One region of the Kistimonas ophiarachnellae genome, then DNA from elsewhere that is predicted to be linked to it. Evidence: predicted binding sites of a transcription regulator. Region 1 holds the regulator's gene; each other region holds the start of a gene.
What was found. The regulator FNR, encoded in region 1, switches genes on or off when oxygen is low (the NO sensors DNR and NnrR bind a similar motif). The targets are predictions, from matches to a motif close to TTGATNTANATCAA.
Positions count from the first base shown of each region.

Region 2: AC27K1_RS10470 (ribonucleoside triphosphate reductase) is a predicted target of FNR. The motif match lies at 5,436-5,449, and genes of this name have one in related genera.
Region 3: AC27K1_RS05470 (YfcC family protein) is a predicted target of FNR. The motif match lies at 2,305-2,318, and genes of this name have one in related genera.

Region 1 covers NZ_BAAJPA010000019.1:64,432-71,722, reverse strand. The annotation lists partial or broken gene add (adenosine deaminase) at 1-667, opposite strand, end outside; gene hemN (oxygen-independent coproporphyrinogen III oxidase) at 1,119-2,501, shown strand; gene fnr (fumarate/nitrate reduction transcriptional regulator Fnr) at 2,679-3,437, shown strand; gene AC27K1_RS19575 (adenine phosphoribosyltransferase) at 3,459-3,992, shown strand; gene AC27K1_RS19570 (hypothetical protein) at 4,059-4,559, shown strand; gene AC27K1_RS19565 (TraR/DksA family transcriptional regulator) at 4,577-4,903, opposite strand; gene ttcA (tRNA 2-thiocytidine(32) synthetase TtcA) at 5,267-6,199, shown strand; gene AC27K1_RS19555 (DUF547 domain-containing protein) at 6,238-7,050, opposite strand; gene AC27K1_RS19550 (glucosaminidase domain-containing protein) at 7,092-7,291, opposite strand, start outside.
Region 2 covers NZ_BAAJPA010000007.1:71,520-78,810, forward strand. The annotation lists gene AC27K1_RS10445 (MarR family winged helix-turn-helix transcriptional regulator) at 14-460, shown strand; gene AC27K1_RS10450 (MATE family efflux transporter) at 522-1,910, shown strand; gene AC27K1_RS10455 (hypothetical protein) at 2,042-2,368, shown strand; gene AC27K1_RS10460 (anaerobic ribonucleoside-triphosphate reductase activating protein) at 2,373-3,101, opposite strand; gene nrdD (anaerobic ribonucleoside-triphosphate reductase) at 3,098-3,259, opposite strand; gene AC27K1_RS10470 (ribonucleoside triphosphate reductase) at 3,303-5,342, opposite strand; gene mazG (nucleoside triphosphate pyrophosphohydrolase) at 5,550-6,371, opposite strand; gene relA (GTP diphosphokinase) at 6,372-7,291, opposite strand, start outside.
Region 3 covers NZ_BAAJPA010000003.1:323,310-330,600, forward strand. The annotation lists gene AC27K1_RS05460 (hydantoinase/carbamoylase family amidase) at 1-165, opposite strand, end outside; gene AC27K1_RS05465 (YfcC family protein) at 696-2,135, shown strand; gene AC27K1_RS05470 (YfcC family protein) at 2,392-3,816, shown strand; gene allB (allantoinase AllB) at 3,886-5,265, shown strand; gene allB (allantoinase AllB) at 5,349-6,719, shown strand; gene yddG (aromatic amino acid DMT transporter YddG) at 6,758-7,291, opposite strand, start outside.

The DNA.
Region 1 (7,291 bases):
TCAAACCATGATCAATACGCTCAACTTTGATGATATCAAGGCACTCCCTGATATGAGCCAGTGAATTCACCTGGTTTACATCACAATGCATGGTCAGGTGATAGCCTTGTGCACGGGCATTCGCAAAAATATTGGCAAATTTAGAGGGTGGATTGTTTCGTTCATCCGAATCCAAACCAACGCCCGTAATCCAATCCCTGTAGGGCAGGCTGAGTTTCAAATGCTCAGCAGCACTTTCTACGCTCAGATCACGGAGAAAACACATGATCAAGCTGGACTCAAGACCACAGGTGCTCCGTGCTTCACATTGGGCGCGATGGATACCGGTAATCAGCGTTTCAAAGCGGATGCCTCGTGACGTATGTGCCTGGGGATCAAAAAACGCTTCAACATAAACCACCCCCTCACTGGCAGCACGTCGAAAATAGCGGATTGCCAATTCATAAAAGTCCTGTTCTGTGACCAGTACACGTATCCCCGCATAGTAAACCTTCAGGAATGACGTTAAATCGTAGAAATCATAGGACGCCATCAAGGCTTCTGATGACGGGTATCCAAGGTCGATTCTATTTCGCCGGGCCAACGTCAGGCAGTGTTCTGGCTCCAGCGTTCCTTCAAGATGCACATGCAGTTCAGCCTTGGGTAATCCAGCAATAAATTCATGCATTCAGCAGGTCTCAATGGAGGATTCAAGGGTCAAAACCTGAATTAAAGATGCGGTTTACCTGCCCGTCTTAATCACGTATCGATCATGAGGATAGCAGCTAACCCAATGATCAATCCGGTACACCTCATTGTGATTAGTCTATTTCCGACAGATTTTCCCCAATGGACGATGCTATACATTTCACCGTAAACTCCGTGTAAATATGCTATTTGTATGGGCAATTGACATCTGACAGGATTTTTCCGCCCTGTCCCAGCACTTGCGGCACATTATTTGAAACCTTCTTGATACATATCAACTCGGAAAATCACCACACAACTAGAATTGTCAATCAGTATTTTGTGCAATACGGCTGCGCAAAATAACCGGCAACTATCCGAAGCACGCCTATTCTATACGACAATCATCTCAGGATAGGGCCGGATACATTACAAGATCAGGGTTAATGAGCATGGCCAGTGAACTGATATGGGATCTCGAATTGATCAGACGCTATGATCAGACGGGACCTCGCTACACCTCGTATCCGACCGCATTGCAGTTCTCGGATAACTTCGGCGTTGCAGCGTACCATGCAGCCGCCGCCGACAGCGCCACCGCCCGGCGCCCACTGTCGCTTTATTTCCATATCCCGTTTTGCGCCAAGGTCTGTTACTACTGCGGATGCAACAAGGTCGTCACCAAACGCCGCGAGCATGCCGAACCTTACCTGCAGGCACTCTTTCACGAAATTGAAATGCAGTCCGCCCTGGTGGGTCATAACCAGACGGTGGAACAACTCCACTGGGGCGGCGGCACCCCCACCTTCCTGAACCCGGCCCAAATGCAGGCGCTGATGGACAAAACCGCGAAGCATTTCAACCTGACCTGCGGTGACCTGGGAGATTACTCCATTGAAATTGACCCCAGGGAAGCAGACTGGAGCGTGATCGGCCACCTGCGCTCGCTGGGGTTCAACCGGATCAGCATCGGCGTACAGGACTTCGACCCAACCGTTCAGCAGGCAGTCAACCGGGTACAGAGCGAAGAAGAGACCCGGGATGTCATTGATGCTGCCCGCGCACTGACGTTTAAATCGATCAACATTGATCTTATTTATGGTCTGCCTTTCCAGAGCTGCGCCAGCTTCATGAAAACGGTCGACAAAATCATCGACATCCGCCCGGATCGTCTTTCCGTCTTCAATTACGCCCACATGCCTAACCGCTTCATGCCTCAGCGGCGCATCAACAATGAAGACCTGCCCAATCCGCAGGAAAAACTGGCCATTCTCGAAAATACCATCAACCGGCTACTGGACGCCGGATACGTATACATCGGCATGGATCACTTTGCCCTGCCAGATGACGATCTCGCCCTGGCGCAGGAAGAAGGCTCGTTGCACCGGAACTTCCAGGGATATACGACACATAGCCAGTGTGACCTGATTGGCATGGGCGTGTCCTCCATCAGCCGAATTGGCAATGTCTACGCCCAGAACCATGCGAACATGGAAGAGTACACCAGCCGTATCAACAACGGCCATCTGGCGATTCGTCGTGGCTTACTGATGAATGAAGATGACCGCATCCGAAGCGCTGTTATCAACCAGCTCATCTGCCACTTCCACCTTGACTTCCGTCATATCGAAACGATGTTCGGCATCCGTTTCCAGGACTACTTTGCCGATGCACTCAACAAGCTGTCCCCAATGGCGGCAGACGGCCTCATTCGACTGGACAAAAACGGCATTGTTGTCGAACCCCGGGGAAGACTGCTGATCCGTAATATTTGCATGCAGTTTGACGCCTATCAGCAGGTGGCGGAAGTTCAACGATTCTCACGGGTCATCTGAACCAGTCCATTAACCTCCCCCCCCCCCCCGGTTTCATGTACCAACGAACACTGAAACCGGCCTTTTTTCAAGAAACATTCAGATACGTATCCTCACAGTCTTAAACTTGTCAGGAGAATCCCCTACAATACCGCCGCAACGACTTTTACACCCACCGGTTCACAGGGGTTCTTCTGTATGGTGTCCAAGCTGAATGTGCGGCAAGTGACTCATGTGGCCTGCAGAGACTGCAGCCTGAGTCAGCTCTGCCTGCCACTGGCGCTGAAAATTGAAGATATTGATGAACTCGACAGGATCATCAAGCGAGGACGTCCGCTGAAAAAAGGCGAGCACCTGTTTCTCGAAGGCGATCCCTTTCACAGTGTCTACGCAGTACGCTCCGGCGCACTGAAAACCTACACGGCCACCAACGAAGGCGAAGAACAGATCACGGGCTTTTACCTGCCCAGTGAGCTGGTGGGACTGAGCGGTCTCGATACAGAGGCCTATCCGGTGTCTGCCCAGGCGATTGAAACCACCATGGTCTGCGAGATCCCGTTTGATCGCCTGGAAAAACTGTCTGACGACTACCCGGAGCTGCGGCGCCAGCTGATGCGCATCATGTGTCGCAAAATCCGCGAAGACCAGCAGATGAAACTGCTGCTGTCGAAGAAGAACGCGGACGAGCGGATTGCCACATTCCTGATCAACCTGGCCAGCCGTTTCCGTCGTCGCGGCTTTTCATCACAGTCTTTCCGCCTGTCGATGTCCCGCAACGAAATGGGCAACTACCTGGGCCTGGCGGTTGAAACCGTCAGCCGCGTGTTCACCCGTTTCCAGAAAAACGGCCTGATCAACGCCAACGGCAAAGAGATTGAGATCACCAGCGCCATGGAACTGTGCGCCCTGGCCGGTGGCAAACTTGTTGAACACCAGGACATTGTCAACATCCAGTAACCCTCCGCAGGATTGGCCCTGATGGTTTTTGACCAGCAACTGCTCCACTCCCTGATTCGGGCCATACCCAACTGGCCCGAACCCGGCGTGACATTTCGCGATATCACGCCATTGTTTCAGTCCCCTCAAGGGACACAGATGATCATTGACACCCTGGCAGAACGCTACAGGGGTCAGGATATCACCCATATTGGCGCCCTGGATGCCCGTGGTTTCCTGGTTGGCTCACCGCTGGCGTGTAAACTGGGTCTGCCGCTGGTCATTTTCAGAAAACCCGGCAAACTGCCCTATGACGTGATTCGCGAAGAGTATGAGCTTGAGTACGGTTCCGCCGCACTCGAAGTCCATACCGACGCACTGAAAAAGGGTGATCGCATACTACTGGCTGACGACCTGATTGCCACGGGCGGAACGCTTTGCGCTGCGGCCCGGCTCTGTCGCCGTCTGGGTGCTGAGCCCGTTGAGGCAGCCGCTATCATCGACCTCCCGGAACTGGGCGGCTCAAAACGCCTCGACGCGGAAGGCATACCCAGCTTCAGTCTGTGCAGCTATTGATCAAGCTATTGGCGTTACCGCCGATTCCCCGTTTATAGAACCTTAAGGCAGGGAAGCCTGAAGACCATGGGAATCTGCGCAGACGAATTCAGGGAGTATGTCGTCCAACCCACGCTAGACCACCTCGACATGCGGTCACCGCTGGCAGAAAACCTGCTACTGGGCACCGCAGCGGTGGAATCCGGACTCGGCTCCCACTTACACCTTGCCAACCATGCCTCGCTTGGCATTTACCAGATCAGTCCGGAAACCCACCGCCGAATCTGGGACACCTTCCTTTATAATCAACATGAACTGGCCAGCAAAGTCAGAGGCCTGGCCAGCCAACGGGAATTTCTGCTACACCCACACGCGGAACTGGCCACCAACCTCAGCTATGCGACAGCGATAGCCTGGATGGTTTACCTGAGTGCCGACGTAAACATTGATGACCCGGCCACTGCCAGCGACCCACAACTGCTGGCATCCATCTGGCAGGAACATTACCAGAGCGAAAACAGCCACTTACCGGAAACATTTATTGAAAACTACAACCACCTCATCCTGGGTAAAACGGTAGCGGCCTGACGTCATCAAGCGACGGCCTACTCCTTATTCTCTGCACATTTCACACAGAGATCCGTATAGGGCATGATCTCAAGTCGTGCCATCGGAATATCAGCACCACACCCGGCACAGATTTCGTAGTCACCCTCCTCGATTCGCTCCAGCGCCTTCTGGATCAGGCGTAGTTCAGCAACAGCTTCATTGCCTAACGCATCCAGCACCTCGTCATTCTCTCGTTCCTGGGCCTGCTCCGACCAGTCAGCACTGGCCTTGCGGGTCACATCGCGGGTAATGTTGGCGACACGCCGCTCCAGCTCATCCTGCCGCGCCTGCAGCCGCTGGCGAAACTCCTCGTATTTGCTCATTCGACTCCCTCTGTAGGTAACATGATCATCTCCCCCAACACCCTATTCTAGTCAGCCTGCCAATAATTCCGCTTGATCTGAATCATGACCTTCAACAGCAGATACAACACAGAAACCAACCCATCAAGCCAGCCCAACAGTCTAGCAAAGCCGATCCTGTCAAAGCGCCCATGGCAGGCATTCAATAACCCTCCCTCCCCATAAGGCAACGTATGTATTAACCGCGAGAGCCTGCGGTCATGAATACCTGATTATTTGCGCCCGGGTCTTTATAATGCTGCGAACTTTCATCACTGTGATCACAAGAACGGTATTTCTGTTCTTCACGGTTTGTCCACTGACACTAGCAAGTACCCTGACCGTATGCAGATTGAGACCCGAAGCGAAAAAGTCAATTTCAACAAGCTGCAGAAACGCCTGCGCCGTCTGACCGGTCAGGCTATTGCCGCCTATAACATGATCGAGGATGGCGACCGCATCATGTGCTGCCTGTCTGGCGGTAAAGACAGTTACGCCATGCTCGATATCCTGCTCAATCTGCAGAAATATGCACCGGTCAAGTTTGAAGTCATCGCGGTCAACCTGGACCAGAAGCAGCCAGGCTTCCCTGAGCACGTATTGCCGGACTACCTGACCAGCCTCGGCGTGGAATACCGCATCATAGAAGAAGACACCTACAGCATCGTCAAGGACAAGGTACCCGATGGCAAAACGACCTGTGCACTCTGCTCTCGCCTGCGCCGGGGCATCCTTTACCGTACAGCCACAGAGCTCGGCGCCACCAAAATCGCCCTGGGACACCACCGGGAAGACATCCTGGAAACCTTGTTCCTGAACATGTTTTATGGCGGCAAGCTCAAGGCAATGCCTCCCAAACTGATCAGTGATGATGGCAAACATATTGTTATTCGTCCGCTGGCGTTCTGCCGGGAGAAAGATATAGCCAGGTTTGCCGAACTGAAGGAATTTCCGATCATCCCCTGCAACCTGTGCGGCTCCCAGCCCAATCTCCAGCGCCAGACTATCAAGGGTATGATGACTGAATGGGATAAACGCTTCCCGGGCCGGATTGAAAGCATGTTCAGGGCAGTGACCAATGTCGCGCCCTCTCACCTGGCAGATAACAGGCTCTACGATTTCAGCAACCTTGTACCTCGGGGCACGCCGGTCGAGGACGGAGATACAGCGTTTGACCGGGAAACTTTCCCGCTTCAGTTTACTGCGGACAACGATGAAGACAGCGAGACAGAAGATACAATCATTAAACCGGTGAACATCATGGATTTACCGGCCTGATGAAAAAAGGGGCATATGCGCCCCTTTTTTATATTGAATTAACGGCCACCAGTATCATTCAGATCCCAGTCATAATCGTAACGAACCCGCCCCTTGAAAGCCGCCAGCTGTTCTTTGCTTTTCCCATGCGCATACTGATGCAAGTGTGACATCAGTTCCTGATGGCTTCCGAAATCGACTGCGTACCAATCATAAATTTTGGAGAGGTACAGGCTTCCACCCTCAAACCTCACACCTTTAGCCTGATTGATAAACCGTCTTGCAGCACTATCCAGCAACCTATCCACGTTAGCACCGGTATAAGCAGCAGCCTCCAAATCAGGACACCCCATGCTGGCACAGTTCACCGCATAATGGATTCGCCTGTCTTTCCAGATCGGTCGCAATATGCGGTGCTCAATGTCGTTGAGGGTTAACCGCTGCCCCGCCACAGTGACGACATCATCATCCCATGGGCCAAAACTGAAAAAGCCTTCACCCAGCTTACGGATGGACTTTACCGGATAATGATCCAGTATCAGCCGTACCGTTAGCGCATTGTAGAGGTTAATCCAGTAAGCCATTTGTTCACGGCGGCTATATCCCCTGGGATCAATGCCTGCCAGATAGGCCAGGTAATGATCAAGGCTGGCGCGATCCCCTGCTGACACACGATCATAATCGAACAACCGGACTTCCGGTGTCTCTTTCAGGTATGCATCCAGCAAGCGCTGCCATTCGACATGGGACACGCTTACGCTATTATTTTCATTACTCCGATCCCAGAGTGCCCAATACTCGCTTTTCGGTGCCGCAACACTGAAACCTGCCATGCACCAGATAATGATGCCCGTGAGAAAAAACCTTGGCATGGGCTTCCCTCCCCGTTATTTTATTCAACCATTCTCTTGATTTAGCCAGCCCCCGGACTGTCATGATCCGTGAGCGCCACATCGTATTTTTCAAGCCCGTTACCTGTAATCATCGCCATCAGCTCATGGACATAGGCCTCACCCCGCTGGGAGTAACGCACAAGCCCCGGGGACAGATACAGCCCGGTCACCGCCTGATGATTGCGCCGAGCCTCGGCTCGCAGGGCTCGCAGGTCCGAAT
Region 2 (7,291 bases), on a different contig from region 1:
ACCATTTATCACAATGCATCTTTCTCAATCCTTTGATTACATAGAACGCTACCTGGCCAAACTCTGGCGCAGCGATGAAGTGGGCAGACAGTACGAACACGTCACGTTCAATGAGTACGACTATCTGAAAGCCGTACAGCACCTTGTGCAACCTCGACTGTCTGACCTTGCCGCCGAAATGCGGGTTCAGAAATCATCTGCCAGCACAATGGTCGCCAAACTGGAACGCCGTGATCTGCTCACACGGACACCATGCGCGGATGACAGACGATCAACGCGAGTCAGCCTTACACGCCAGGGGGAAGCGCTCATGGCGCTGGAGGACAAACTGTTCGGTGATATGACCCGCAAAATCTGCACGGCCATGAGTGAGGAAGAGTACCAGATACTGGAAACCCTGCTGGACAAAGCCTGTCGCTGTCTGCAAGACAATACACGGGTGAAATCGACACCAGATTAAAGGAAAACTGCCGACATATTCATGCCACGATTCAATTAATAATTAGTTAGCCTAACAAAATATGGAACCAACACAGACAAATACCCCTTCTTCAGATTTGGGGACACAACCTATTCTCCGGCTGTTCTGGCGCTACGCCATCCCGGCCGTTGCCGCCATGATCGTTAACGGCATTTATGTCCTGATTGATGGCATATTCATCGGTCGGGTTGTCGGTGCAGAAGGTCTTGCCGCCCTGAATTTTGCCTGGCCGGTTGCCGGCATCATCATCGGTGTTGGCATTATGATCGGTATGGGTACCGGTACCTGGATGTCCATCAGCCGGGGACAAAACGACCATCGTAAGCCGCGCCTTTATATTGGTAACGCATTGCTGTTACTGGCTGTCTTTGGCCTCCTTTTCCCACTGGTATTCCTGCCGCTGGAAAACCAGATGCTGACATTGCTTGGCGCTACGGGTCATGCGTATGAACTGGCCGGGGATTACCTTACCATCCTCATCACCGGCAGTATCGCAGCACTGGCGGGCGCTGCATTACCCTTGATGATCCGGAATGATGAACGACCACACCTGACCACGATCATCATGGCAACCGGCGCTGTCCTGAACATTGTGCTGGACTGGCTCTTTATTGTGGTCATGGGGCTCGAAGCTGCTGGCGCCGCCATAGCCACCGTTATGGCTCAGGCTGCGGTTGGACTATGGGGTATTGCCTACTTCCTCAGCCGCAAGGCGAATACCCGTATCGCCCTCACTGACATCTGTTTTTCCTGGGTTTATACCGTCAGAACATTGAGCGCGGGACTACCGAGCCTGTTCATGTTTTTCTACTACGGCTTTGTACTGGCAATCCATAATCGACTACTGATGGATTACGGTGGCGTGCTGGCAGTCGGCGCATTCACCATCGTTGGCTATGTGCAGGGGGTCTACTACATGTTCTCTGAAGGTGTAGCGACAGGTATTCAGCCACTGGTCAGTTATAACCATGGCGCCGGCAGTCACCAGCGATTGCTCACTACCCTGCGGATCGGTTTGGGCACCGTTCTCAGCATAGGCATTGGCAGCGTACTGTTGATCAACCTGTTTCCGGAAGCGATTGCCTTCATCTTCAATAAGGACGATATCGCCCTGCAAGAGATGACCGTAACGGCACTACATTTGCATCTGTTCTCCATGTTTCTGGATGGCTTTATTGTGCTAACCGCGGCCTGGTTCCAGTCCATGGCCAAATCCCGCGTGGCCAGCTGGATCACGGCAGGCAATATGCTGGTTCAGATTCCCCTGCTGATAGCCCTGCCGCCCCTGTTTGGCATCACCGGTGTCTTAATAGCCCTGCCGGTATCCAATGTTATTCTTGCGATTCCGGTTGCCTGGGTACTCTGGATGGATCTCCGGACATTGAAGAACCCACAACCCACCCCGGCTTCAGCACAAACAGCAGCCTGACCCCAAACACAGGGCGGATGGATAATCCCCGCCCTGCTTTCCGGTAACATCACCTAAAAAACACGTCACTTGCCAGAGCCATGTGCTTGCACACATACTGAAAGCCAGCATCAAAATGGAGGAGGAGCTGCATGGGCGTGATTCTTGATTTTCCGCATCCAGACAAAGCCAGGGAAGATGATGTTATTGATAACTTTATCCGAAAGGTCGGCGAAAAAATCGGTCTCTCGGAAGAAGAGATCGCCGCTGTCACCAGCAGTTACCGTTCTGTCCATCCCTCACTAACAGAGAAGTTCGAATCACCGATGGAAATTCCGGCGGATGTCAACCTGGATGAGCGCCAGATTGGTATTATCAATGAAGCGCTGAAAGAGCATATGTCCGACCTGTTTGCCTTCTCTGCCAGCATTATCATCGGCCTGCTGGCCCGGGAACAGGTCAACAATCGACTGTCATAAGGTGCTATCGGACAGTGAAACGTGGAAACCAGCCGGAGAGTTCATCCCATAAACGACGGGTAACGGATGAGGGTAAAGCCGGATGAGGTAGCGCGCCATTGAAGCATTGCTGATCTCGACAACGCTGGACGACAAAATCAGTGACGCCTGCTTCCGATAACCGCTTCGCCAGTTGCAGCAATCGCTCTGGCGACAAGAGACTCCAGTTCACAGTCGTTCTGACCTCAAAATTAACATTCTGCTCCTGAAGCATCTTCAGACTACACCAGGCTTTATCACCCGCTGTCGCCCCCGTAATCAGGGGGTAATCCTCCGGCAATCCCTTGATATCAAGACCAACCCAATCCAGCCAGGGAATCAAGGATTCCAATCGGGATGGCGAATGCCCTGCCGTATGCAGTCCGACTTTGAAGCCTCGTTGCTTAACGGCTTGAACGGCGGGCAACAAGGCTTGCTGGAGTATCGGTTCACCACCGCTGAATACGACAGCATCCAGTAACCCGGATCGGTGGTCCAACAATGCCAGCACATCCTCCCATTGCGGGTCATTAGCGTCTGGCGTGATGCTCATTAATGCCGGGTTATGGCAATACTGACAGCGCAGATTACAGCCACGGGTAAAAACGACAGCAGACAGGTTCTCGGGGTAATCCACTGTCGATAGCGGTGTAATACCCGCTATGTTCAACCGATACCCCGGTCGCAACGCCTTTCCCGAGACAGCCTTCATCATTCGCTACGATTTTCCCGAAAGTGCAGACGCTCCTGCTGCTCCTGTTGTTTACCGGGATTAAACGCTGAGACAGGTCGGTGGTAGCCCATAACCCGGGTCCAGATTTCACAGCGTTGACGCTCATGTTCTTCCAGTTTCACAGTTTCATTTGTTTTCATAATTTCTTTCCTGCTATAGATCTTCTGTACCCGTGTGATCGGCTTAACTCACGAGCTGTAACCTTGCCTGTTTTGCCGCAAGCCGCTCTTCATCACAGCGTGGGCAAAACTCGTGCTCACCCGCAAGGTAACCATGGGTTGGGCAAATGGAGAACGTCGGTGTCACCGTGATATAGGGCAGCCTGAAATGTGTCAGTGTTCGACGCACCAACTTCTTGCAGGCAGCAACAGAAGATACCTGTTCTCCCATATACAGATGCAGCACCGTGCCACCGGTATATTTGCATTGCAGGTCGTCCTGCATCTCGAGAGCATGGAACGGATCATCGGTATACCCCACCGGCAATTGCGATGAGTTCGTGTAATAGGGCCGTTCGATCGTCCCTGCCTGGAAAATATCCGGATAACGTTTTCGATCTTCCCTGGCAAAGCGATAAGTCGTCCCTTCCGCAGGCGTTGCCTCAAGGTTATAGAGGTGGCCTGTCTCTTCCTGAAAATCCTGCATCTGCGCACGGATATGATCCAGGAATGCCTGCGCAAATGCCTGCCCTTCTTCTGTCGTAAGATCATGGGCATCATCCGAATAGTTCCGGATCATCTCGTTAATGCCATTAACCCCGATCGTGGCAAAATGGTTGCGCAATGTGCCAAGGTAACGCTTGGTATACGGGAAGAGACCGCTATTCATATAGTGCTGGATGACTTTCCGCTTCACTTCCAGACTGTCTTTTGCCAAACGCATCAGTTCATCTGTACGACGATACAAGTCTTCCCGGTTCCCTTTAGCCAGATAGCCCAGTCTGGCGCAATTAAGCGTAACGACACCAATGGAACCGGTCTGTTCTGCCGAACCAAACAGGCCATTACCTCGCTTAAGCAACTCCCGTAAATCCAGCTGTAACCGGCAGCACATGGAGCGCACCATATTTGGCGTCAGTTCGGAATTCAGGAAGTTCTGGAAATAAGGCAGCCCGTATTTTGCTGTCATACCGAACAACAGATCGGCATTTTCGCAATCCCAGTCAAAATCCGGCGTGATGTTGTAGGTAGGGATAGGAAACGTGAAAACCCGCCCCATCGCATCCCCAGCCATCATTACCTCGATATAGGCGCGGTTGATCATGGCCATTTCAGGCTGGAGTTCGCCATAGCTGAATGGCATCTCTTCACCGGCAATGATGGGGATCTGCTCTTTAAGATCATCCGGACAAACCCAGTCAAACGTCACATTGGTAAACGGCGTCTGGGTACCCCAGCGAGAGGGTACGTTCAGATTGTAAATAAACTCCTGAATGCACTGTTTTACGTCTGCATAGGCAAGATTATCTTTGCGCACAAACGGCGCAAGATAGGTATCAAAAGAACTGAAAGCCTGGGCGCCTGCCCACTCGTTTTGCAGGGTACCCAGGAAATTCACCATCTGACCGACGGCACTGGACAGGTGTTTGGGTGGCGCAGATTCTATCTTGCCGGGTACTCCATTGAACCCTTCATGAAGCAGCGTTCTCAGCGACCAGCCGGCGCAGTAACCGGACAACATGTCCAGATCATGGATGTGAAGATCGCCCTGCCGATGCGCATCACCAATCGCAGCATCATAGACATGGTTCAACCAGTAATTGGCCGTGACCTTACCGGAAACATTCAGAATCATCCCCCCCAGCGAATACCCCTGGTTGGCATTGGCGCGTACCCGCCAGTCCAGTTTCTCCAGATATTCGTCCACGGAGGCTTCCACATCCAGAAGGGTTTTCCGCGTATCACGCAGATTCTTGTGACGTTCCCGGTAAAGAATGTAAGCCTTGGCAGTATCAAAGTAGCCACTGGCAGCCAGGCACTGCTCTACCATATCCTGGATCTGTTCAACGTCAGGTGCCTTGTTGCCCCAGAAACGGTAACTGACCAGCCGTAAGACTTTCTCTGTTAATACCCGGGCTTCATCCTGATCATATTCACCCGTTACCTGACCCGCATGGAGAATGGCACGGAACACCTTGTCATTATCAAACGACACACGCTGCCCATCGCGCTTGATAATCATGGCCGGAATTTCACAATTACTGTCAGACGTTGCCAGAACCATTTCGCTTCACTTATATATTGTTATTACTGGATAGCAAAAGCACTATATGTTGTGCTTAAGGTTCGCAGTGTATACGATCGACGAGGGGATATTTTGACGAAAATCAACGCTCAGCGAGCTGAATCAGACACCATGAAAAACCATGGCATCTGCCGGGAAAAAGTTTTTATAAGGCAGTAGTTTTAGAAAAGTTAAGGTTCAGGGTATTTATAAACCGGATGCTTTGGCGTCATCCCATAGCGCATCCAGCTCTTCCAGAGAGCAATCCTGTAAGCTTTTATCCTGCTCCTGAAGGCGTTGTTCTATATACGAAAATCGACGTCTGAATTTGTGGTTACAGCCCAACAGGGATTGTTCGGCGTCCGCCCCAACATGCCGCGCCAGGTTGACGCAGCTGAACAGCAAGTCGCCAGTTTCATCACGTACGGACGCACTATTATTGCTGCGCCAGGCCTGCTCAAGCTCATCAATTTCTTCACGCAGCTTGTCAAATACCGGGCCGGAATCAGACCAGTCAAATCCCTGCCCAGCTGCTTTAGCCTGAATGGCCTGCGCACTTTTCAGGGCCGGAAGTGATGCAGGCAAATCATCCAGCAAACCCGATGGTTTCTTGCCGGATGATGCCTGCTTTTCAGCCTGCTTGATTTCCTGCCAACGTCGCTTGACATCCGCTTCGTCGACCAACTCACCATCAGATCGGCTAGAAGCCAGCGTACCGTCAGGAAACACATGCGGATGGCGACGAATTAATTTTTCAACCAATCTGTTAAGCACCGAAGAAAAATCAAACAACGATTGCTCTTCAGCCATCCTGGCGTGATAGACCACCTGGAACAGCAGATCCCCCAGCTCTTCTTCAAGATGGGGATAATCTTCACTGGCAATCGCATCCGCCACCTCGTGGGCTTCTTCCACGGTATAGGGGGCAATGCTGGCGAAATCCTGCCGGATATCCCAGGGACAACCCGCCTCCGGATCACGGAGCCGGGCCATCAGATTCAGAAGATCTTCCAGGGTGTACCGGGTCATTTATCGTCCCTTGCGGTGCCTGCGTGCCTCAATGACATTGGACAGCTGACTGATTTTGGCCAATATACGACCAAGGTCATCCAGTGTCGCAATCTCGATGGTCAACAGCATAGTGGCAATATTGTCTTCCTTCGACGTATGCGTGTTCAGGTCAAGCACGTTGACCTTCTCATTGGCCAGCACCACGGTGACATCTCGCAGCAGACCAGAACGGTCATAGGCCACGATCTGAATTTCAACCGGATACGTCTGCTCCTTGCCATCACCCCAGTTCACTTCAATGAGACGATCCGATTCCTGCTCCTGGAGCTGTAACGCATTGGCGCAGTCGGACCGGTGAATAGTGACACCGCGCCCCAAAGTAATATAACCAATGATCGGATCCCCTGGCAGCGGATGACAGCAACCCGCCATCTGCGTCAGCAGGTTGCCGACACCGTGAATGGTAATATCGCCGTCGTTGCGAGTGGATTTTGGCCGGGTCCGCAACTCAAAGACCGATTCTTCTTCCGGCTCCACCTGCCGCTGTGCGGCATTCACCACCTGCATGGTGCGCACATCACCGGCGCCGCAAGCGGCAAACAGATCATCCTCGGCGTTGAAATTCATGGCTTCCGCCAACGCACGGAAGTCCACGCCCTTGATATCCAGACGCTTGAGTTCGGCCTCAATAAAGTGACGGCCCGCTTCAATGTTGGAATCCCGATTCTGTTTGCGGAACCAGTTGACGATCTTGGCGCGGGCACGGCTGGTCTTGACGTAACCCAGATTTTGGTTAAGCCAGTCACGGCTTGGCACGGCATTGGACGCCGTCAGGATTTCTACCTGATCACCGGTATGCAGGGTGTAGTTCAAGGGAACAATCCGGCCGCCCACTTTGGCACCACGGCAGCGATTACCCACTTCTGTGTGAACGCGAT
Region 3 (7,291 bases), on a different contig from region 1:
CGACGTCAGGCCTGCCTCGGCCATCCGCCCCTGCAGCCAGCGACGGGACGCCATGTCTTCGTCAGAGAAGGCTTGCCTGACCACGCCATTCCCTTGTCTGCCGAACTGACGCAGGGCCTGAAGATCGTCCAGGAAACGCCCGGGATTGATTGTCGGTACTGCCATGATGATGGTCTTCCTGTCCGCCCTGAAGCGGTTTGAGCGGTTAATGGTCTGTTTCGGTCTGTTGTTGGCAATTGCGGCATTAAAAGTGGCTTACCAGAGTGCCTTTAGCAATTGCTAACAATAATCATGGTCTGCTTAACACACTGTTTTTAGCGGCTTTGTGGAAGTGTGCGTGCTTTTTATATTGTTCCATCGGTAGATTCTGGCAAGAAACAAGGTGTAAGTTTCTTGATCTGTCTCATGGTTTGCTGCCGACTTGCTTATCAGAATGCTAACAAAATATAAAATAGTTGTTAGCAGGTTTGGGCGCGTGTTGCAGAACATGAAGGGCTGTATGTCTTCCTGTGCCACTGACCGGCCGAATCAGGCAATGCTGGATTTGTGACTGCGGTGCGCTGAGGTCATGGGCACGTAATGGGGACATGCCTGACATGGGTTTCGCAGGATACCGGAAGCGGAAAGGAAACCTCAGACAACTGCCGGGAAGGGTAGCGGTATCTAACCAAAACTAGCCGTAGACGGAGATAGCCATGACGATTATTTCGTCCACCGTTCCTGCTCAGAAAACGACCTCGCCTAACAAAAAGCGTTTCGAATTCCCGGATATTTACGTCATTTTGTTCAGTTTTATTGTCCTGGTGGCCTTTCTTACCTGGATTGTCCCTGCCGGTACCTATGAACGACAAGTGTTGCCGAATGGCCGGGAATCAGTTGTACCCGGTTCTTACCAGGTTATGGAGCAGACACCGGTCGGTATCATGGATGTGGTGACCGCCATTCCCGTGGGTTTACGAGAAGCGTCCAGCGTCGTGTTTCTGACCCTGCTGGTGGGTGGCGCTGTGGGCGTCATCCGTAAAACCGGTGTGATCAATATGGGCATCAATGCCATGATGCGGGTGCTGGGTCGGCGAACAGAATTACTGATACCGGTACTGATGGGTATTTTCTCCCTGATTGCCGCCTTCATCGGCACGCCGGAACTGGGCATCGCTTATCTGCCCATTGTCCTGCCACTGATGTTGAAACTGGGTTACGACACCATGACAGCCACAGGACTGGTGTTGTGCGCCACCACACTCGGGTTTGCTTTCGGCATTACTCCGCCCGCCACCGTCGGCATTGGTCATATGCTGTCGGATTTACCGATGTTCTCCGGTGCCTGGTACCGGGCGATTTTCTATTTCCTGATTCAATGCATGTGTGCCTGGTACATCATGCGTTATGCCGCCCGGGTTAAGGCGAACCCCGCCTCTGGCAGCAATTTTGAGGTGGATCAGGAACTGCGCCAGTCCATGACAACGGACGACAGTGAAGAGACATTTACATCCCGTCAGCGTTTCGCCGGCATTGCCACTTTGATCATGTTTGTGGGTGTCATCGCTTCCATCCTGAAGTTTGCCCTGGGCTTTGATGAGATCTCGGGTCTGTTCGTGGCGATGGCCGTCATGACCTCATTGCTGGTGGGTTTTTCGCCCAACAAAATCTGCGCGAATTTTAATGAAGCGTTCCGGGAAATCCTGGTAGGCGCGATGATCTGCGGTATTGCCCGCGGCGTTTCAGTGATTCTGGAAGCCGGGAACATCATGGATACCATTGTCTTCTATCTGGCGGAACTGGTGGGGAATCTGCCACAGGCATTTACGGCTGTTGGCATATTGTTTGTCCAGACGACATTTAACTTTCTGGTGCCTTCAGGCAGTGGTCAGTCATTGATTACCCTGCCGATCCTGATTCCACTGGCTGACCTGGTCGGACTGACCCGGCAGGTGGTAGTGCTTGCAACCCATTGGGGTGATGGCATCACCAATATCCTGTTCCCGACGTCGGGTTATTTCGTTGCCATCCTTGTGATTGGTCGCGTGAGTCTGGCGAAATGGCTCAAATTCTATTTCCCGTTATTCCTCGCGATTCTCGCTACCGCTGCGATGGGTCTGGTGATTGCCCAGATGATTGAGCTCGGTCCCTTCTGATATTTTTCGGTATACGGGTTTCCGGTCCTGTGAAACCCGTAACGTCCTGAATAGCGTTGATTTTCACTTCCATTGTCGTTTTTACACGCCATCAGATGCCTGCCGCTTTCTGCGCTGACAACCGATTGCCGATGTTTTTCATTACCCCAAATGGTATCCGTCGTTTTGTTTGATCTATCTCAAGGTTAAGAACGGCATCCGGCGTATATTTGCTAACAATTATAAAATTTATTGTTAGCAATACGAGGGGCGTACCATGTCTGAGTTGAAATCCAGGAAATCCTTCAAAATGCCGGACATCTACATTGTCCTGGCAATCTTCATCCTTGTGATGGCGGCACTGACCTACATTATCCCTGCCGGTATGTATGAGCGGGAAACCGTTCAGACGGCCCATGGCGTTAAGGAGTTTGTGGTGGCGGACTCCTATCACCGGGTCGAGCAGAGCCCGGTCAGCTTCATGGACCTGGTGACGGCTGTACCGGACGGGCTTAAGCGGGCTGCCTCCATTGTCTTCCTGACCTTCATGGTGGGCGGCGGCATGGGCCTGATCAAGCGTGCCGGACTGATCGACCTGGGCGTCCACAAGCTGGCAGACAGCGTGGGTGACAAGGCGATTATGATCATCCCGATTCTTATGCTGCTGTTTAGTATTCTGGGGGCGTTTATCGGGGTACCGGAACTCTCGCTGGCTTATCTGCCGATATTGCTGCCACTGTTTTACCGGCTGGGTTATGACGGCATGACCGCCATGGCGGTTTCCCTGCTGGGTCCCTGCATGGGCTTTACCTATGGTTTGACCATTCCCGGCTCTGTCGGCGTCGGACAGCAGATTGCCCAGCTGGAGATATTCTCCGGTTCCGGTTTCCGGGCGCTGGTGCTGCTGATCGTGATCGTGGTGGCTGTGCTCTACACCATGCGTTACGCCATGAAAGTTAAAACAAACCCGCACCTGAGTCTGACCCGGGACTCCGATACCGTCATGCGCCAGAAGCTGGCAGAGATGGAACCGGAAGGTGAAATAAACGCGACACGTCGTCAGGTTCTGGCCGGTTACGCCTGTTTCATCATGTTCCCGGCAGCCATCGCCGCCATCCTGATCAATAACCTGGGCTTTGAGGCGATTGGTGGCCTGTTCCTGTTCATTGGTCTGGCAGCGGCAGCGATTGCCGGCAAAGGTCCCCAGCAGATCTGTGATGATCTGAATGCCAGTATGCGCGACATGATGGTCGCCGCCTTGCTGTGTGGTGTGGCCAGCGCCATTGCGGTGGTGATGGACCGTGGCGTGATCACCGACACACTGGTGTACTACCTCGAATATGTCCTGCGCAATACACCACCGGCGTTGTCTGCTGTGGGCGTGTTCTGGACCCAGTCCCTGTTCAACTTCCTGGTGCCCGGTGCGACCGCGCTGACCGTTCTCACCATGCCGGTGTTGTCACCGCTCGCATCATTGCTGGATATCCCACAACAGGTGATTGTTTCCGCCAACGCCTGGGGTGGTCAGCTGACTGATATCTTCTTCCCGACTTCCGGCTTCTTCGTCGCCACCCTGGTCCTGGCCAAGGTGGAATACGCGAAATGGATCCGCTTCTACTTCCCGCTGATGATAGTGCTCGGGATTATCTCCAGCCTTGCACTGGTGTTGCAGCAGAGCCTGGGTATTGGGCTCGGCCTCTGATGTCTTGTGGATAACCGGCGTCGTACCGATGCCGGTTGTGAACACGGTTGCTGTGGGGGGAATCCTGTTATGTCTTTGCACACAGAGTTAATGGACGTTGCCATTACCGGCGGCACCCTGGTGCTGGAGTCCGGCTGCATAGAAGGCAATATTTCGATCAAAAATGGGCGTATTGCCGCGATTACGGCGACAGATGTTGTCTTACCGGCCAATGAAACCATTGATGCCAGAAACCTGATGGTGTTTCCCGGTGTCGTCGATCCCCATGTGCATTTCAAGGAACCCGGGCCCGGGCATATTCGCGAAGATTTCCACAGCGGAACCTGTCAGGCAGCCGCCGGTGGTGTCACGACAACAGTGGAAATGCCACTGAGTATTCCGTTAGTAACGACACGTGACGCTTTTTTATTGAAGCACGAGACTGCAAACAGCAAGGTCGTCACAGATTACGCGCTCTGGGGATTGTTACCCGCAGATGATCTGGATCGGATTGAAGAGCTGGTGGATATCGGTTGTGTGGCATTCAAGACGTTTTTATCCACAGATCCCGATGCGCCAAAACTGACCGACTACAAGCTGCTCGAAGCCATGAAAGTGATGAAACGTTTCAACCGCTTCATCGGCTTTCATGCCGAAAACCCGGACATCATCGATTCCACGGCGGAAGCCATGGAAAAAGCGGGTATCAATGGTGGGCTGGCGCACCTGCAGTCCCGTCCCGATATCGCCGAGGTCGAAGCGATATCGCGGATTGCCCTGTTCGCAGAAGAAACCGGCTGCGATGTACATATCTGCCATCTCTCCAGTGGCCGTGCCCGGGACGTGATTCGTCATGCCCGCTCCCGGGGCGTCAGCATGACCGTGGAAACCCTGCCCAGTTACCTGGTACTGGACGACAGTGACCTGGATCGCTGGGGTGTCTTTGCCAAATGCAATCCACCCATTCGCAGCAGGGAAAACCAGGCGATTCTCTGGGATATGTTGATCAAGGGTGAGATCAACATGCTCGGTTCGGATCATTGCCCTTATACCGACGACGACCGTCTGAAACATAACGACGATATCTGGGCTGTGCCGCCGGGATTACCGGGTATAGAGCTGATGTTGCCGCTGATGCTGGATGCCGGTTTGAACCAGCGGGGCCTTCGCCCGGAAAGGGTGGCGCGTTTAATGAGTGGCGCCCCGGCGCGTCGGTTTGGACTGGGACACCGCAAGGGATCGCTACAGGTTGGGTTGGATGCCGATATCGTGCTGGCTGACCCGGATCATGTCTGGACGTATGACGGCACACGTTCTGTGGGCAAGCAGAAGAGTGCACTCACTCCCTGGGAAGGACGGGAAATCCGGGGGCAGGTGGTCCGTACGCTGGTTCGGGGAAGTACCGTATTTTGCGACGGTGAGGTAACGGCAGAGCCCGGTTCGGGCCAGTTGATTAAGCCTGTGTTCTGACAGGGCTTACATAACAACCGTAAAAGAAGGACAGGGTGGTCTTGGTCTGCGCTGTCCGTAGAAGACAGTGATAGGAATTCGTTATGAGTCAGCAGGTAGACACAGTTATCAGGAATGGTCGGCTGGTATTGGAAACCGGTGTCGTCAATGGGGCGATAGCCCTGCAGGACGGCAAAATTGTTGCCATCACAACCAATGAATCAGCGCCAGACGCCCGTCGGGAAATAGATGCGACCGGGTTGGTGGTGATGCCGGGGATGGTAGATCCGCACGCCCATATCTGGGAACCGACCCATTATCCGGAACGGGAAGATTATCTCACTGGTACGCAGGCAGCAGCGGCAGGTGGGATTACCACGCTCATTGAAATGCCGCTGTCTGTTCCGCCGGTGACGAATCGGGAAGCCTTTGAATATAAGCGTGAAATTGTTGAAAAGAAGACAGTGGTTGATGTGGCGTTCTGGGGAGCGCTGACGGAAAAATCCACAGGACACTACGATGAATTGAACGACTGTGGATGTGTTGCCTATAAAGTCTTTATTCCTTACGCGAGCCCGGATTATCCACATACGCCGGATTACGCCCTGCTGAAATCGATGGAAGAGATCAGTCGTTTTGGCGGTCTGGTCGGCGTGCATGCCGAGAATGCGGATATCCTGTTTAACCGTCAGAAAGAATTCGAAGAAAAAGGCATCTTCAATGGTGCAGCCCATGAACAGGCGCGACCGGAAATTGCCGAGGTAGAAGCCATCAGTCGTGTCATTCTGTTTGCAGAACACACCGGGTGTCGTCTGCATATCTGTCACTTATCCACAGTGAAAGCGAGAGAATTGATTAAGCAGGCACGGGCAAGAGGTGTGGATGTGACGGTGGAAACCTGTCCACACTACCTGGTGCTGGATACCATGGATCTGGAAAAACACGGAGGTTTTGCCAAGTGCAACCCGCCGCTCAGAAGTCCGGAAAACCGTGAGTTGCTGTGGGAGATGTTGAAGGCTGGTGAGTTCGACATGATCGGCACTGATCACACCCCCTATACCGATGACGATCGCCTGAAGCATGGTGACAATATCTGGAAGATGCCACCGGGGATTGGCGGGATGGATATGATGCTGCCACTAATGCTGGATGAGGGCTATCACAAGCGGGGCGTTAGCCTGGAACAGCTGGCGAAATTGATGGCCACACAGCCCGCCAGACGGTTTGATCTGCCGCACAAAGGTGCACTTAACCTGGGCAATGATGCAGATATTGTAATGGTCGACCTGGATGCCGAGTGGACATACACCTGGGCCAACTCCTATGCCAAGGCCAAATGTACCCGCAGCCCGTATGAAGGGAAAACATTAAAGGGGAAAGTGGTAGAAACGTTGGTGCGGGGTAATACGGTTTATCGTCATGGTGAAATATTGGCGAAACCAGGTAGCGGGAATTTAACTATTCGCAGCCGATAGTGTCTCTTGTACTTGAGAGGCCTCCCGAAAGGTGAGGCCTACGCTTCTTTTGTTAAACACCAGCAAATTAATGAAGCGGCCGTGACCATAATGACACCCTGCCAAAACGTCGCACTAAGCGACACATTCAACAGTATGGCTGCAAAGAGTGTTGAAAGGAGTGGGGTGAAATAGGACAGCACTGCCAGTAAAACCATGTTGCCGCCGATGATGCCGATATTCCACAGGGCATAACCCATGCTCATGGCTGCTGCCGCCAGCAGAAGGTCAACTATGGCACCTGTGGAAAACACCATGGCAGGCGCATCACTGACGAAGTACTTTATCCACAACGCAGATGCCGTAGCCATAAAAAACCAGGTAATGGCATTGTGGCCGCCAGACAGGAGTTTGGTGACGTTGCAATAAACAGCCCAGATAAAGGCACCGATAAATGCCATGGAATAGCTTGCAGGGTTGGTCGCTATATTGGCGGCGAGTTGGTTCAGGGATAACCCTTCATCACCACTGACCGTCCAGGCGACACCCAGAAAGGCGAGGATCAGTGCAGGGTACAGCCAGAGGCTCACACG